Regions from separate parts of the Lactococcus sp. LG1267 genome, predicted to be linked through region 1. Evidence: riboswitches for the same ligand, from Rfam matches in the RefSeq annotation. Region 1 holds a riboswitch; each other region holds the start of a gene.
The links. Region 1 has a riboswitch for lysine ahead of J0J33_RS04640 (ABC transporter permease subunit). Riboswitches for the same ligand answer to the same signal wherever they lie in the genome.

Region 2: it holds a riboswitch for lysine, as region 1 does, so the genes downstream of both, J0J33_RS01885 (amino acid permease) here and J0J33_RS04640 (ABC transporter permease subunit) in region 1, are expected to answer to the same signal.
Region 3: it holds a riboswitch for lysine, as region 1 does, so the genes downstream of both, J0J33_RS00100 (diaminopimelate decarboxylase) here and J0J33_RS04640 (ABC transporter permease subunit) in region 1, are expected to answer to the same signal.

Annotation. Positions count from the first base shown of each region.
Region 1 is NZ_CP071295.1:931,106-936,143, reverse strand. Features, by position in the region: gene murD (UDP-N-acetylmuramoyl-L-alanine--D-glutamate ligase) at 1-211, opposite strand, end outside; gene J0J33_RS04645 (amino acid ABC transporter ATP-binding protein) at 351-1,088, opposite strand; gene J0J33_RS04640 (ABC transporter permease subunit) at 1,089-2,660, opposite strand; lysine riboswitch at 2,749-2,916, opposite strand; gene J0J33_RS04635 (HAMP domain-containing histidine kinase) at 3,056-4,546, opposite strand; gene J0J33_RS04630 (response regulator transcription factor) at 4,634-5,038, opposite strand, start outside.
Region 2 is NZ_CP071295.1:374,912-379,949, reverse strand. Features, by position in the region: gene dnaX (DNA polymerase III subunit gamma/tau) at 1-1,232, shown strand, start outside; gene J0J33_RS01885 (amino acid permease) at 1,264-2,727, opposite strand; lysine riboswitch at 2,803-2,979, opposite strand; gene J0J33_RS01880 (hypothetical protein) at 3,194-3,406, shown strand; gene rpsF (30S ribosomal protein S6) at 3,592-3,885, shown strand; gene ssb (single-stranded DNA-binding protein) at 3,923-4,417, shown strand; gene rpsR (30S ribosomal protein S18) at 4,537-4,782, shown strand; gene J0J33_RS01860 (metallophosphoesterase) at 4,891-5,038, shown strand, end outside.
Region 3 is NZ_CP071295.1:16,291-21,328, forward strand. Features, by position in the region: gene dapB (4-hydroxy-tetrahydrodipicolinate reductase) at 1-96, opposite strand, end outside; gene dapA (4-hydroxy-tetrahydrodipicolinate synthase) at 96-959, opposite strand; gene J0J33_RS00100 (diaminopimelate decarboxylase) at 1,175-2,434, opposite strand; lysine riboswitch at 2,801-2,973, opposite strand; gene J0J33_RS00105 (pyridoxal phosphate-dependent aminotransferase) at 3,239-4,402, shown strand; gene J0J33_RS00110 (glutamate decarboxylase) at 4,556-5,038, opposite strand, start outside.

The sequences.
Region 1 (5,038 bases):
CGTCTAAAAGTTCAAGGGGATGGCTGCCACAGATAACTTCAATGCCTTCTTCCAAGAGGGCTTGCGCGGCAGGGTTTTCTTCAAAAGCCTTTCCGTCATTTACAGTTACGTGTGCACCTAGAGTATGAAGCAAGCGTGCTGCAGCTTCTCCTGATTTTGCTAATCCGAGGATGAGTACTTTTTTTTCTTCAAAAGTTTTGATTTTTTTCATTGTTCCTATTCTTTCTACTTCCCTCTATTTTACCGCTATTTACCTATTTTTTCAATATAGAGTTTGTATTTGAAAGTTTTACTGTGAAAATAAGAGGTCTTTTGCAAAGAAAAAAAGAGCATAAGCTTGCTCTTTTTATTTAAGCTTTCAAGAAGCGTGAAAGGAAAGCGCGCGTCCGTTCTTCTTTCGGAGCTCCGAAGATTTCCGCTGGCCGTCCTTCTTCAGCAATAACCCCTTTATCCATGAAAATTACACGATCACTTACATCACGCGCGAATTCCATTTCATGTGTAACGATAACCATTGTTAAGCCTGTTTCAGCCAGTCCTTTCATTGTCTGTAAGACTTCGCCTACCATTTCGGGATCAAGCGCTGAAGTCGGCTCGTCAAATAATATCACATCTGGATTCATAGAAATTGCACGAGCAATCGCCACACGTTGTTTTTGTCCGCCGGAGAGTTGTGCAGGTTTGGCATTAGCAAAGCTTGCCATGCCCACTTTTTCCAGATTCTCGAGCGCAATAGTCCGAGCTTCTTCTTGGCTTTTTTTCAATACTGTAACTTGCCCAGCCATAACATTTTCGATAACATTCATATTGTTAAACAAGTTGAAGCTTTGGAAAACCATGCCCAGATGCGTGCGATATTTAGGAATATCGAAGCCTTTTGCTAAAACATTTTCACCTTTATAAATTATTTCTCCACCAGATGGCTTCTCCAATAAATTGATTGAACGAAGTAATGTCGATTTACCACTTCCAGATGAACCAATAATCGAAATAACTTCGCCTTGATTTACCGTTAAGTGAATGTCTTTTAACACTTCATTACTGCCAAATGATTTTTTTAAATGATTGATTTCTAAGATTGCTGTCATTTAAGCGTCCCCCGGTTCTTGTACTTGCATTTGATTTTGGATTGGGACGTAAGCGTCTGGTCCATCCATTTTTCTTTCTACAAAGCGTAGAATACGTGTTACTGTAAATGTTAAGACAAAGTAAATTGCACAGATGACAGCAAAGGTTTGGAAATACATAAAGTTTTGTTGCGCCACTGTTGTCCCTTGGAAAAAGAGCTCAGTTACTGAAATTACAGATAAGACTGATGTATCTTTGATATTAATGACAAATTCATTTCCTGTTGCTGGAAGAATATTTCGCAAGACTTGTGGTAAAACAACCTTGCGCATAGTTTGCCCATGCGTCATTCCGATAGCTTGCGCGGCTTCAAATTGCCCTTGATCCACAGAGAAAATACCGCCACGTACAATCTCCGACATATAAGCACCTGTATTGATGGACACAATAATTAGCGCAGCTAAGGTCCGATCCAAACTCAAGCCAAAAGCTAGAGCTGTTCCATAGTAAAGCACCATTGCTTGAACAATCATTGGTGTACCACGGAAAATTTCAATATAAGCTGAAATAAGCCAGCCAAATACTTTATGTAAAAAGGCTAAAAATTTATTACTAATTTCTGGAATAGTACGATAAACGCCAATAAGAAGACCTAAAACCGTACCAATAATCGTACCAATCAAAGAGATGAATAAGGTCATCCCTGTACCATTAAGAAACTGTTTGCCGTTATCTCTTACAATACTGATAATTTGATCATACCAAGCGCCTTGTGTTTTAGCTTCTGGTTGAGCAGCAATCATTTCATCCATCAGTTCTTTTTGGTCTTGAGGTGTAAAACCTGTCAAAAAGCTATTAATTACAGGTAAGTTGGGATCATTTTTACGTAAACCTACTGCGACTGTTGTATCATCAGAGTTTGTGACAAAACCTTTTCCTTCGCCAAATTCAATCATTTTGAAGTCTGGATTTGCTTTCTCTGCTGTCACTCCTTCGGGACGTTCAGCTACATAACCATCGATGGCTCCACTTTGTAAAGCCACACGCATGCTTGAAAAATCTTTCATTGCTGTTTGCTTGTTAACACTTTCAATCTGGTCAATCATGTTATAGTGAAAAGTTCCCAGCTGAGCAGTGATTTTTGCACCAGAGAAGTCTGCTAAACTCGATGCTTGAGCAAAGGGACCGCCACTTTTGACCATCATTACAAGGTTAGATGTGTAATACGGTTCTGAAAAGGCAATTTGCTCTCTACGTTCCGCAGTTGGCGACATTCCTGCAATAATGCCATCGATTTTTCCGGATTTTAGAGCTGGCAGCAAGCCATCCCAACTTGATTTGACGATTACTAATTCTTTATTTAACTTATCAGCAAGTTTTTTTGCAACTTGTACATCGTAACCATTAGCCCATTGACCATCTACACCATCAATAGGGACAGCACCGTTGCTATCATCATATTGTGTCCAGTTAAAAGGGGCATATGCAGCTTCCATTCCGACACGGAACTGTTCTGCACTCACTTTTGAACTACCGATAAATAATACCGTAAACAACGTCGCGACAAGTAAGAATAAGTTTGTTCTTCTCATAATACTCTCTCTTTCATTTTTCCAAATAAAAAGCAACCTTTACACAGAGAGGTTGCTAAACGTTGTACGTGATTCATATTATCAGTAAGTAACGAATAGCACTCCGCAAAACTGCGACAGTTCAGCAAGTATCCCTTGCTGCCCCAACAAACTCACTTGGACGAGTGAATTCATTTCGGCAATGTCTCCTCCGTTTTACTTCAACGCTTGTCCAGCTCAGTAAAACTTCCTATTCATTGCGACCTCTATCATTTTATTTGTATATTGTATTTTAAATCTTAACCTTTTTTTAAACGAATGTCAACAATTTTCTCGAATTATCAAAAAACTCAAGAAATAAGATTAAGATTAAAAGCCCAATAAGTACTTTTATATAATCACTAGATTTTTTATGTTTATTTAATCTTAGGAATTTTTAAAGTAAATTTCGATCCTTCGCCTACAATGGAAGTCACACTGACATCCCCGTCATAGTTTTCCACTATGCGTTGGATAATAGACAGACCAAGACCTGTTCCACCTATATCTCGATTTCGTGCTTTATCGGCACGGAAAAAGCGCTCAAAGACATGTTTTAAATCTTCTTGACTAATGCCATAGCCACGATCCTCAACTGTTGTAATAATGTATTTGTCATCTTCTTCTAGATGGATTTTCACTTCTTGGCGATCTTTAGGCGAGTATTTTATCGCATTATCAATCAAAATTTTTAAGCCTTGTTCATAATGGTTGGGATAAATATGAGCCAAACTACCCGGCGTCAAGTAATTCTCAACAGTTAAATTTAAATCAGGATGAATAAGGAGAAAGTTTTTCTTAAGAAAATTAGAAACTTCTGTTGGATCACAGATCAGATCTTCATCTTGAAAATCAATGCTTTCAAGACGGGCCAATGCAAGCATCTCCTCTAACATCGTTCTCATCGTGCTAACTTCTTCTATACTGGCCTGTAAAGACTCCTCAAGCACTTCAGGATCATTTTTCCCCCATCGATTCAAGAGATTCAAATGACCATCTAAAACTGCAAGTGGCGTACGTAGCTCGTGACTGACATCAGAAACAAAACGTTTCTGCTGATCAACGTAATCGTTAAGCTTAATCATCATGTCGTTATAAACAGTCGCCAGTTCTTCAATTTCATCGCCTGTTTGAATCACTACAGGTTTGAAATCCGCCTTCAAATTATTGGCACGTGTAGTAATCGCATCGTGCAAACGCTCTAGAGGCTTGATATAGCGACTTGCCATAAAATAACCGACAAACTGAGCAATAAAGAGAGCAATAATTTCTAAGATAATCAAGGCAATCAGCAGCTTTGTTCGCACGCTGTAATAATAACTCATATCATAGAAAGCCTGCACATAGCCAATCAGTTTCCCTGTTTTCTTAGAATGAACGGGTCGTTCAACCAAATAACCAGAATATTCACCAAATGTACGTACAGCATGAGTAGAATCCCCCACATCTTTCCTTAGCGGGAAACCATACGAATTGGTCGAATAAATCAAATTTTCACCGACATCAAAGACATAAAAAGACTTCCTAGAACCAATCATACTTCCAAGTGTTTCTAGCTCATTTTCTTTTCCCTGACTGGATGCTGTGTAGTCTTTGGCATAAGCCAAATAATTCGCAAGATTGTCCTCCGACAGTTTGCTTTCCGATTGGGACAAACTTTGCTCAACATTGTCCAGAGCTTTCATCATGTCCTCTTTTTCAGAATTGATGAAGGTTGTTATGGTCAGTTGATAAACTAATACTGTAAAAATAGTGAAGGTTATAAAACAAAAAATCGTATTTGCAAAGGCCCAACGTAGCATGATGCTTCGCTTACGCTCGGGCAGATTTTCTGCTTTTTTCTTCTTCGAATCAAAAAATTTTACCATGTCGCATTTTTCTATTTCTTTACATCGCCATAAAAGGAATAAATCTAGTGGCAAAACCACTAGAAATCTTCTTATATATTCCCTATATTATTTGCGGTCACGCATGACATATCCCATACCACGAACCGTTTGAATATAACTTTCGCGGCCTTCCACGTCAATTTTGTTACGCAAATAGCGGATATAAACGTCAACAACGTTTGTTTCTGTACCTTCTTCGTAACCCCATACTTCAGAAACCAAGTATTCGCGTGTTACGACATCACCCACATTTTGCATCAGGGTCAAAAGCAAATCGTATTCACGACGTGTAAGGTCAATAACTTTTTTTCCGCGATGTACAGTGCGGTTTGTTTTATCAATTACCAAATCACGGAATGAAGTATTGTCTGATTTTTCAATCGTATGGATATGGTCTTCACGACGGAAGATTGAACGGACACGCGCTAACAATTCTTCAATTGCGAATGGTTTTGTAATATAGTCATCCGC
Region 2 (5,038 bases), 560 kb from region 1:
TGGAAGAGCCTACAGATAATGTTGTCTTTGTTTTAGCAACAACTGAGCTTCAAAAAATTCCGGCAACAATTATTAGTCGTGTGCAAAGATTTGCTTTTAAAGCTATCACAACAAATGATATTCGTCAGCACTTAGCAGAAGTTTTAGCTGATGAGAAGATTGAGTTTGAAGATGCGGCACTTGATGTCATTGCAAAATCTGCCGAGGGAGGAATGCGTGATGCCTTGAGTTTATTGGATCAGGCCTTAAGTTTTTCTGATGGCAAGCTTGCAGAGAAGGATGCTCTTTTAGTGACAGGCTCCATTGCCAATGAAGCGCTTGTCTCTTATGTTGCAGCATTGATCGCTTCAGATGGACCAACTGCACTTGATGCTTTGGAGAAAATCTTTCTTGAAGGTAAAAATATGTTGCGTTTTACGGAAGATCTCTTAACTTATTTCCGTGATTTGCTTTTGCGGGAAAATAATGAAATCCCACGACCTCGTCTTTACCAATGGATCAACATTGCGATTGAGTCTCTGAAAATTATTAAAGAAACAACACAGAGCAAAATTGCTGCTGATGTGATGACGATGCGTCTTGTAGATGCAGGTGCTTATTCTTCTGCGGAAGATAAGGAAGTTCCAGAAAGTTTGAGCCATGAGCTTCAGGCTTTAAAAGCAGAAGTTGCAGAGCTAAAAGCTAAATTGGCAGAAACGGGCAGCCAAACGGTGGTATCCACTGTCAGTCAAGAAGTTCAAATTAAGCAGCAAGTGAAAACGAAAACAGTCACCGAAAAGTACACTGTAAATCAAGATTTGGTTTTTAAAGCTTTAAAGGAAGCGACCAACGAAGCTCGTCAAGCAGTTTTTGGTGCATGGCCTGAAATTGTTTCCAGCTTTACCAAACCTTCAGACCGTGCCTTAATCAATAATACTGCCCCCGTGGCAGCCTCAAGTAATTTTGTGGTAGTTACTTTTCCTCATGGTAATTTAGCAAAGCGTGTTACGGAAAATGAAAACCTACAATTAACTTTTGGCAATTTAATGTCATCAATATTGGGATTCTCGCCTGAGATTATTGCTTTAGCAGAGCAAGATTGGCATTCTGTACGTCAAGAGTATGTCTTAAGCCTTAAAAAAGGGGAGCAGCATGTTACAAAAGATACGGAATCTGAGCCAGAAGCAGAAGAAGTTCTTGTAAGTAAGGCTAAAGAATTTTTTGGTGAAAAAGTGAAGATAATCAACGACTAAAAAAACGCCTTATGGCGTTTTTATATTCGTTTTAATCAATATCACGGCTTAAATCAACTTCTTCAAGCGGAATAAGTTTTGTTTTCTTCACGATTTTGTAAGAGAAATATAAAATCAAGAAGAGAGGTAAAGCAAGGTAGGTTGTAATGATGCTTTGCGCATTCATCGTTACGGTAGTAATTTGCCCGATAACGATAATGATTGAAAGAATAAGAGCGATGATTGGCCCAATAGGGAACCATTTAGCATGGTAGCCTAACTCAGAAAGTTTGTGACCTTGTTTAATAAAAGCACGGCGGAAGCGGAAATGACAGATAGCAATTCCAATCCAAGCCAAGAAACCAGATAAACCGGAAGCAGCGACCAAATAGAAATAAATCTCAGTTCCGAAGATACTTGTTAAGAAGGCCAAAAGACCGATGGCAACAGTCGCTAAAATTGCATAAATTGGTACCCCGTTGCTTGTATTTGTTTTAGCGAAGATTTTCGGTGCATGCCCCTCTTTTGCCATACCAAAAAGCATGCGAGAAGCAGCATATAACCAAGAATTGGCAGATGAAATAACCGAGGTTAAGATGACAGCATTCATAACGGATGCAGCAGCAGCTAAGCCAGCACGTTCAAATACCAAGGTAAATGGAGAAACGGTAATGTCGCTTTGGGTTGCTGCACGGAGAAGACTTGGGTCTTTATAGTAAACCAAGGCACCGATTACGAATATTGAGAGGAAATAGAAAATAATAATCCGCCAAAAGACTTGTTTAATCGCTGAGGGTACATTTTTCTCAGGGTTTTCTGACTCGCCGGCTGCGATACCAACGATTTCTGTACCTTGGAAAGAGAAGCCTGCAATCATGAAGACAGCAATCATACCTCCAATACCACCGACAAAACCATGATTTCCTCCAGCAGAAAGATTGCGTGCCACATCTGGCTTATAACTCATAACTCCAAAAATTGTTGCGAGACCAATCACGATAAAGGCGATAACAGCGATGACTTTAATTGTCGCCATCCAAAATTCTGCTTCACCATAAGCTTTAGCTGAAATGAGGTTAACCAAGAGGATGAGCGCAATCACAATAGTCGACCATATCCATGTGGGCACATGGGGCAACCAGAACTGCATAATAACACCAACTGTAGCTGCCTCAACCGCTACAGTAATTGCTGAGTTAAACCAATAGTTCCATCCCATAGCGAAGCCGAAAGCTTTATCTACATAACGGTCAGCGAAAGAAGCAAAAGAGCCTGATACTGGAAGATAGGAAGCCATTTCACCTAAAGACGTCATAAGGAAGAAAACCATGAGCCCAATGGCGACATAGGCAACTAACGCGCCTAAAGGTCCAGCTTGAGAAATCGTTGCGCCTGATGCAACAAATAGCCCGGTACCAATAGTTCCTCCTAAGGCAATCATTGTTAAGTGACGATGTTTAAGGCCACGTTTAACTTGCGTGGATGGCGTGGCCTCATTATTTGAAGTATTATCCATTACTTCTCTCCTAAATTTATAAATATTAATACAAAAAGCAATCCCTAGAGATTGCTAAACGTCAGAAAGATCTTTCATCCGAATAGCGCATCATGGTCATAGTTAGACCACGACAGTTTAACAGGTATTTCCCGCTAAACCAAGAAAAGTCGGTGAGCATAACTTTTCTTTCGGCAACCGCTCCTGGGCTAAACTTCTCAGCATGCTCTAGCTCTGCTTAGCTTATTATTGGTTGCGACCTCTATCGTTTATTAAGTATTTATGAATATTTTAGATTAATTTGAGAGGGATGTCAAGGACGAGCCTACTAGATTTGAATAATTATACATGTTGTTGTTTAAAATTACAGATTTTTTAATGTTTAGCCATTAAAAATCTAGACATTTGTTTTAGAGATTAAAAAGAGTTATAATATAAGAAGAGATGATTGCGTTTTCATCTCAATTATATCTGGAGGTGGTTTTCAATGACGTTTACCCCAAAATATGTATCTCCAACTTACGCGGGAGAAAAAATAGTATGCGTAACCCGTAGCCAGGAAGGGGAAATCTCCCACTTATACCAGCGCTTTGATAGCCGTTGCAAGTTGCATTTTATCGTGAAAAAGCTTGGCTATTATCAATCGAAAGAAGGTGAGTATCGCTACATTCCAGCTAATGTGCTTGATGTAGTCGCTTAATAATAAAAAATGATGAGAAATCTTCTGCAGAGGCAGAGGGTTATTTTTTATTTTATAATAGAATAAATAAGATAAATCAACTTGCAAAATGTAGCTAAATTTGATAGAATATATACTTGTGAGTAAAAACTCATAACTTACACAGGCTCCAACCTGTGTCATTAGTCCAAAAGGAGGAAAAATCAATGACAAAATACGAAATTCTTTATATTATTCGTCCAAACATTGAAGAAGAAGCAAAGAAAGCCCTCGTTGAACGTTTCGATAGTATCTTGAATGACAACGGTGCTGCTAATCTTGAGTCTAAAGACTGGGAAACACGCAAACTCGCTTACGAAATTCAAGACTTCCGCGAAGGTATCTACCACATCGTAACTCTTGAAGCTGCTACTGATTCAGAAGCTTTGAGCGAATTTGACCGTCTTGCTAAGATTAACGGCGACATTCTTCGTCACATGATCACTAAAGTAGAAGCTTAATTCTAGTTTAGCTGGACAAATTTAAAGGAGAAGCATCATGATTAATAATGTTGTTTTGGTCGGACGCGTTGTGCGTGACCCTGAACTGCGATACACACCGCAAAATACTGCGGTTGCTACATTTACGATTGCTGTTAACCGTCGTTTTAAAAACGCGCAAGGCGAACGTGAAGCTGATTTCATTAACTGTGTCATCTGGCGCCAATCTGCTGAAAACTTGGCAAATTGGGCTAAAAAAGGTGCCTTGATTGGTGTAACAGGTAGTATTCAAGTGCGAAATTATGAGAACAAAGAAGGTCAACGTGTTTACGTGACTGAAGTATTGGCTGATAACTTCCAAATGCTTGAAAGTCGTGCCGCACGTGAAGGTGGCTCTGGTTCATATTCTGCACCACAGCAACAACAATCACAAAATCGTCCTTTTGCTGGCTCTAACAGCTCAGCAGGAAATTCAACACCTGATTTTGGTCGTGATGCAGATCCATTTGGTGGCTCACCAATGGAAATCTCAGATGATGATCTTCCATTCTAATAAGTAAGGCAGCTGTATAAGGCAGTCTATCTGAGCCCTATTCGTTGAGTATAAAAGCGGTATCCGTATTGACTTTTCTACTCAACAACATCATACAATAATATAAGGAGAAACACACTATGGCTTTTCAAAAACGTGGTGGCTTCAAACGCCGTAAAAAAGTTGACTTTATCGCAGCTAACAAAATCGAAGTTGTTGATTATAAAGACACTGAACTCTTAAAACGTTTTATCTCAGAACGTGGTAAAATCTTGCCACGTCGCGTAACTGGTACTTCAGCTAAAAACCAACGTAAAGTGGTTACAGCTATCAAACGCGCACGTGTTATGGCTCTCTTGCCATTCGTAGCTTCTGACGAAAACTAAGAAATAACTAGGCACCTTCGGGTGTTTTTTTGTTACGTGCTTTGATACAATAAGGAGCGTGAATCTCATTATGAAGAATAAAAAATCTGAATATGGTAAAATAAAGCAATGACATGGATTATAATTTTACTTTTCTGCCTTTTGGCTTATGGTATTTTCGTTGAACCGCATTTAATGCGTGTGCGACAAGTGAAAATTTCAAACACAGCCGGGCTGAAAGTTGCACACTTTACCGATACACATTTTAATTGGCACA
Region 3 (5,038 bases), 910 kb from region 1:
CTTTGTTAAGGATACGACTGTTAATTCATGCTCTTTTTCTAGCTCTGCCGCAAGCAGCCCGCCCATTGTACCTGTTCCAATTTGTAAAACTTTCATTATAAAATCTCCAATTCTTTAAGAAGTTGAATTTTTGCCGTTTCGGATGGCTCGTCAAGTGGCAACCGAACAGAACCGACATTATAACCGAGTTGATTCATCACAAATTTGACCGGAATTGGATTTGCTTCTATAAATAAGCTGTCAATCAAGTTCAAATATTTTTGTTGCAGACTCAAAGAATGAGCTGGGTTGGTCGCAAAAGTTTCGATTAACTCCTTAACTACATCTGGCATGAAGTTAGCCCAAACACTGATTACACCCGAAGCGCCTAAACTCAGGCATGGAACTATCATATCGTCATTACCACTATATAATACAAAATTATTAGAAAGATAGCGGCTAATTTTTTCCACATAGGCAATATCGCCTGATGCTTCTTTTAAGCCTGTAATATTCGGGTGTTTCGCCAATACTTCTACGGCTTCAACAGAAAGATTCACTCCTGTTCTACCTGGTGCATTGTACATGATAATCGGAATATCGACAGACTCCGCAATCTTAGTAAAATGCTTTAACATCCCTGTTTCATTGGTTTTATTATAATAAGGGGTAATCACAAGCAAACTATCCGCACCTAACTTTTCAAATGCTTGAGCAAATTCCACTGCTTGTGCTGTGTTATTACTTCCTGCTCCAACATTGATATGAATACGTCCAGCAACCTGTTTAACTACAAACTCAACGATTGCTTTTTTCTCCTCAAAGCTAATCGTCGGTGCTTCTCCTGTTGTGCCTAAAATAGAAATAGCCGCACTTCCATGGCTAATCTGAAATTCAATCAGCTCAGCTAATTTTTCAAAATTTATAGAATTATCATCATTAAAGGGCGTGATGAGCGCCACAATTGAACCTTTAAGCATTATTTTCTCCTGTAGATATATTTCAGAAACCTTTGACGAGTGTTGCGATAGAAGAAAAGGAAACTACTCATCGTATAATTTTCTTTCTCTTGAAAAACATCTCCTCTTCGCCTTGTTCTTACTCCACTCCTTTAATTTGTATCCAAATGTTATTTATGATTTTATCAGTGGTTAGAAGTAAAAGCTGTTACAAGCATTCACCAGCTAATTTTCGGTTAGATTTCAAACTCAAAGCCATCCAATGTTGCAAAATAGTCTTCAGGTCGCTCTGCCCGTCGAATCATACGCGTGCTCCCATCTTGCTGAAGCAATAATTCGGCACTTCGTAATTTTGCATTATACTGATATCCCATCGAAAAACCATGCGCACCTGTGTCATGAATGACTAATAGGTCTCCCTCATCAATCACAGGAAGTTCGCGCTGCCTGGCAAATTTATCATTGTTTTCACATAATGAACCAGTCACGTCAACAATTTCTTTCACTTTATCTTCCTCCTTTCCTATAACAGTAATATGATGATAAGCATCATAAAATGCTGGTCTCATCAGATTAACTGCGCTCGCATCCACGCCAATATACGTCCGATAGGTTTGCTTTCTATGCAAGACACGTGTGACCAGTAAGCCATGAGGCGCCAACATAAAGCGTCCAAGTTCCGTATAAATTTTGACTTCCCCTAGGCCATTGGCAGTTAGAACTTCATCATAAACACGATGTACTCCTTCGCCGATGACAGCAATATCGTTAGGAGCTTCATCTGGACGATAATTAACGCCGATACCACCAGAAAGATTTATAAAATCAAGAGAAACGCCTGTTTTTTCACGAATTTCAAGTGCTAATTCAAATAATTGCTGTGCTAATTTTGGATAATACTCATTTGTCACAGTATTTGAAGCCAAAAAGCTATGCATTCCAAATTTCTTCACACCCAACTTTTGCAAATCTTTAATTCCCTGAATCAGTTGGGCTTTTGTCATTCCAAATTTTGATTCTTCAGGATTATCCATAATTTTGGTACCCATTGTAAAAACTCCACCAGGGTTATAGCGTAAGCTCATTGTTTCGGGAAATTCAAATCCTGCCAATGTGGATAAAAATTCAATATGGTTGTATGCATCAATATTAATCGTAGCCCCTAGCTTTTTGGCTAATAAAAATTCTTCAGGTGGAGTGTCATTTGATGAAAACATAATTTCAGACTTATCAAAACCACATTTATTTGCTAGTATAAGTTCAACATAGCTCGCGCAATCAGCTCCACAGCCTTCTTCTTGCAAAATTTTCAAAATTGCAGGCGTTGGTGTAGCTTTTACCGCAAAGAATTCTTTGAAACCTTTATTCCAAGAAAATGCTGTGTTTAGCGCTCTTGCTTTTTCGCGAATTCCGTGCTCGTCATACAAATGAAATGGTGTCGGAAATTCTGCAGTAATTTTATCTAATTGATCTTTAGTAATAAATGGTACTTTCATTTCATGCTCCTGTGGACTTGCTATGCAAATCTTTATCTGAAGATTTCGGTAGTTTCAATGCTATGGAGGCTTGTCAAAAATTGTAACTGAAAGAAGGAAGATTTTACTTTTAGTCTACCAAATGATATTTTTTCCCATCTCAATCTTTAACTCTGTCTCCAGTGCCCTTTGACCACTGATATAATGAGTTTCGATGTAAGAAGCAGAGTTTTTCTTATTCGTTGACTCGCTAAAACATTATTCTATCGTTGTCGCGCTTCAACCTGCAAACTCACATCATATAAAAACAAAAGGCACTTGTAAGTACAAGCGCCTTTTATGTCGTCATGAAAATAGAGTTAAAAAAGAATTCTATATTATTCGGTTCGATCACTTAGCGCCAGACTTATTCAAGTCCGAGTGGTATAGGTGTTTCCTATACCCCCACGCTAGCCAGATGCCTCTGTTGCTAACGTTCGGCAATGATTACCTTTCGTACACGGTCGTCGGATGCCTCCTCTCGTGTAGTACTCATTTGCATTGCTACCTCTAATTTATTTTTCACAATTATAATATTTTCAGTATTGTTTGTCAATTGAAAACTTTTCAAATTTTTAGTATTGACTTATTTTTTTCTTTAAAACTGCTTTAAATCAAGGTTTACAAGGTGTATTTTTTATCTGAACTTCCGAATCTCCAAAATATTTTGCGACATTGTTTTGTGAATTTTTAAAATAAAATGCTATAATACAAATTTAAAACGACGAATATACGGAGTTTTTGCTTGAAGCCAACTTTAACTATTGACCTGCGGAGGTGCTATGTATGGATTTATCAAATAAATTTAACACTAATCTTGGAAAAATTAAAATTTCTAAAATTCGTGAATTTGATCAGGAAATCTCCAAAATACCGAATGTTTTGAAATTAACACTTGGTGAACCAGATTTTCCGACACCTGAACATATCAAAAAAGCTGCAATTGATGCGATTGATGCCGATGAAAGTCATTATACTGGCATGCGTGGCCTGATTGAACTCCGTCATGCAGCCAGTCAATTTGTAGCTGAAAAATACAATTTGCATTACGATGCTGAAACAGAAATTTTGACCACAGTTGGTGTCACAGAGGCGATTGCTACTTGTCTCCTTTCAATTATTGAACCTGGCGATAAAGTTCTAATCCCGGCACCTGCTTATCCTGGTTATGCGCCTGTAGTAAGCTTAGCTGGCGGTCAATTGGTCGAGATTGATACCACAACTGATAAATTTGTCTTAACTCCTGAAAAACTTGAACAAGTATTGAACGAAACCGAGAATATCAAGGCTATCATCCTTAATTATCCTTCAAATCCAACGGGCATAACTTACACTCATGCCCAACTTAAAACACTTGCTGAAATCATCAAAAAACATGAAATTTTTGTCCTTTCTGACGAAGTTTATTCTGAAATTAACTATAGCCAACATGTACATACTTCTATTTCGACCTTTTTACGTGATCAAACTTTTGTACTTAATGGCCTTTCAAAATCACATGCGATGACGGGTTGGCGAATGGGGCTGATTTTTGCAGAAAAATACTTGATTGATCAGCTTGTAAAAACACACCAATATCTGGTTACTTCCGCCTCAACACAATCGCAATGGGCAGCAGTTGAAGCTCTGAGTAAAGGAAAAAATGATGCTGAGCTAATGAAAGTCGAATACCTCAAACGGCGGGATTACATTATTGAGAAAATGACTGAACTTGGCTTTGAAATTATCAAGCCAGACGGGGCTTTCTATATTTTTGCCAAAATTCCAGCAGAATATAACAGCAATTCTTTTGAATTTTTATATGATTTTGCAAAGAAAAAACATGTAGCATTCATTCCAGGATCAGCCTTTGGTCAATATGGTGAAGGTTATGTCCGTTTGTCCTATGCAGCTTCAATGGAAGTGATTAAGATTGCTATGGAGAGATTGAAAGAATATCTTTCGGAATAACTTACTATTATGGTTGTGCTATACTCAGAGTTTATCTTTGCTTTAATGTAAACCTTCTCAAAAAAGACGAGAAAAATCTCGTCTTTTTTGTTATATATTCACTCTTGTTATTAATCAACGAAAATAGGTTTGGCTTGTAAAAATGAGATTGTTTTAATGTGTAAATCCATATACTTTATTTTTAGGATTATTATGGTATTTAAGATGTGCCTTATTCAAAAATTCAATAGCTTCTTGCATATCTTGCACGTAATTGTATGCCATATTCATTCCAAAATCCGCTCGAATTACTATCCGTTGTATAATATTATCCTCTAAGTTTTTTGGTAAAGGATAGGCTGGCACTTGCCATCCTTTCATTAATAAACGATCGGCTAAGTCGTATAAATCCCAGTCACAATTTCTGTCTTCTCTTAATTTATAGCATACAATTGGAAGTTGTGAACCATCATTTACAATTTCAAATAAACCTGTTTTTTCAATTGATTTTGCTAAATACATCGCTACTTTATGCGTTCTTTCATGTATAGCTTTGTATCCATCAAAACCATAGCGTACAAAATTATAATATTGTCCTATCAGCTGAGCCGCGCTATGAGAAAAGTTAATAGCCATGGTTGGTAATTCTCCTCCAAG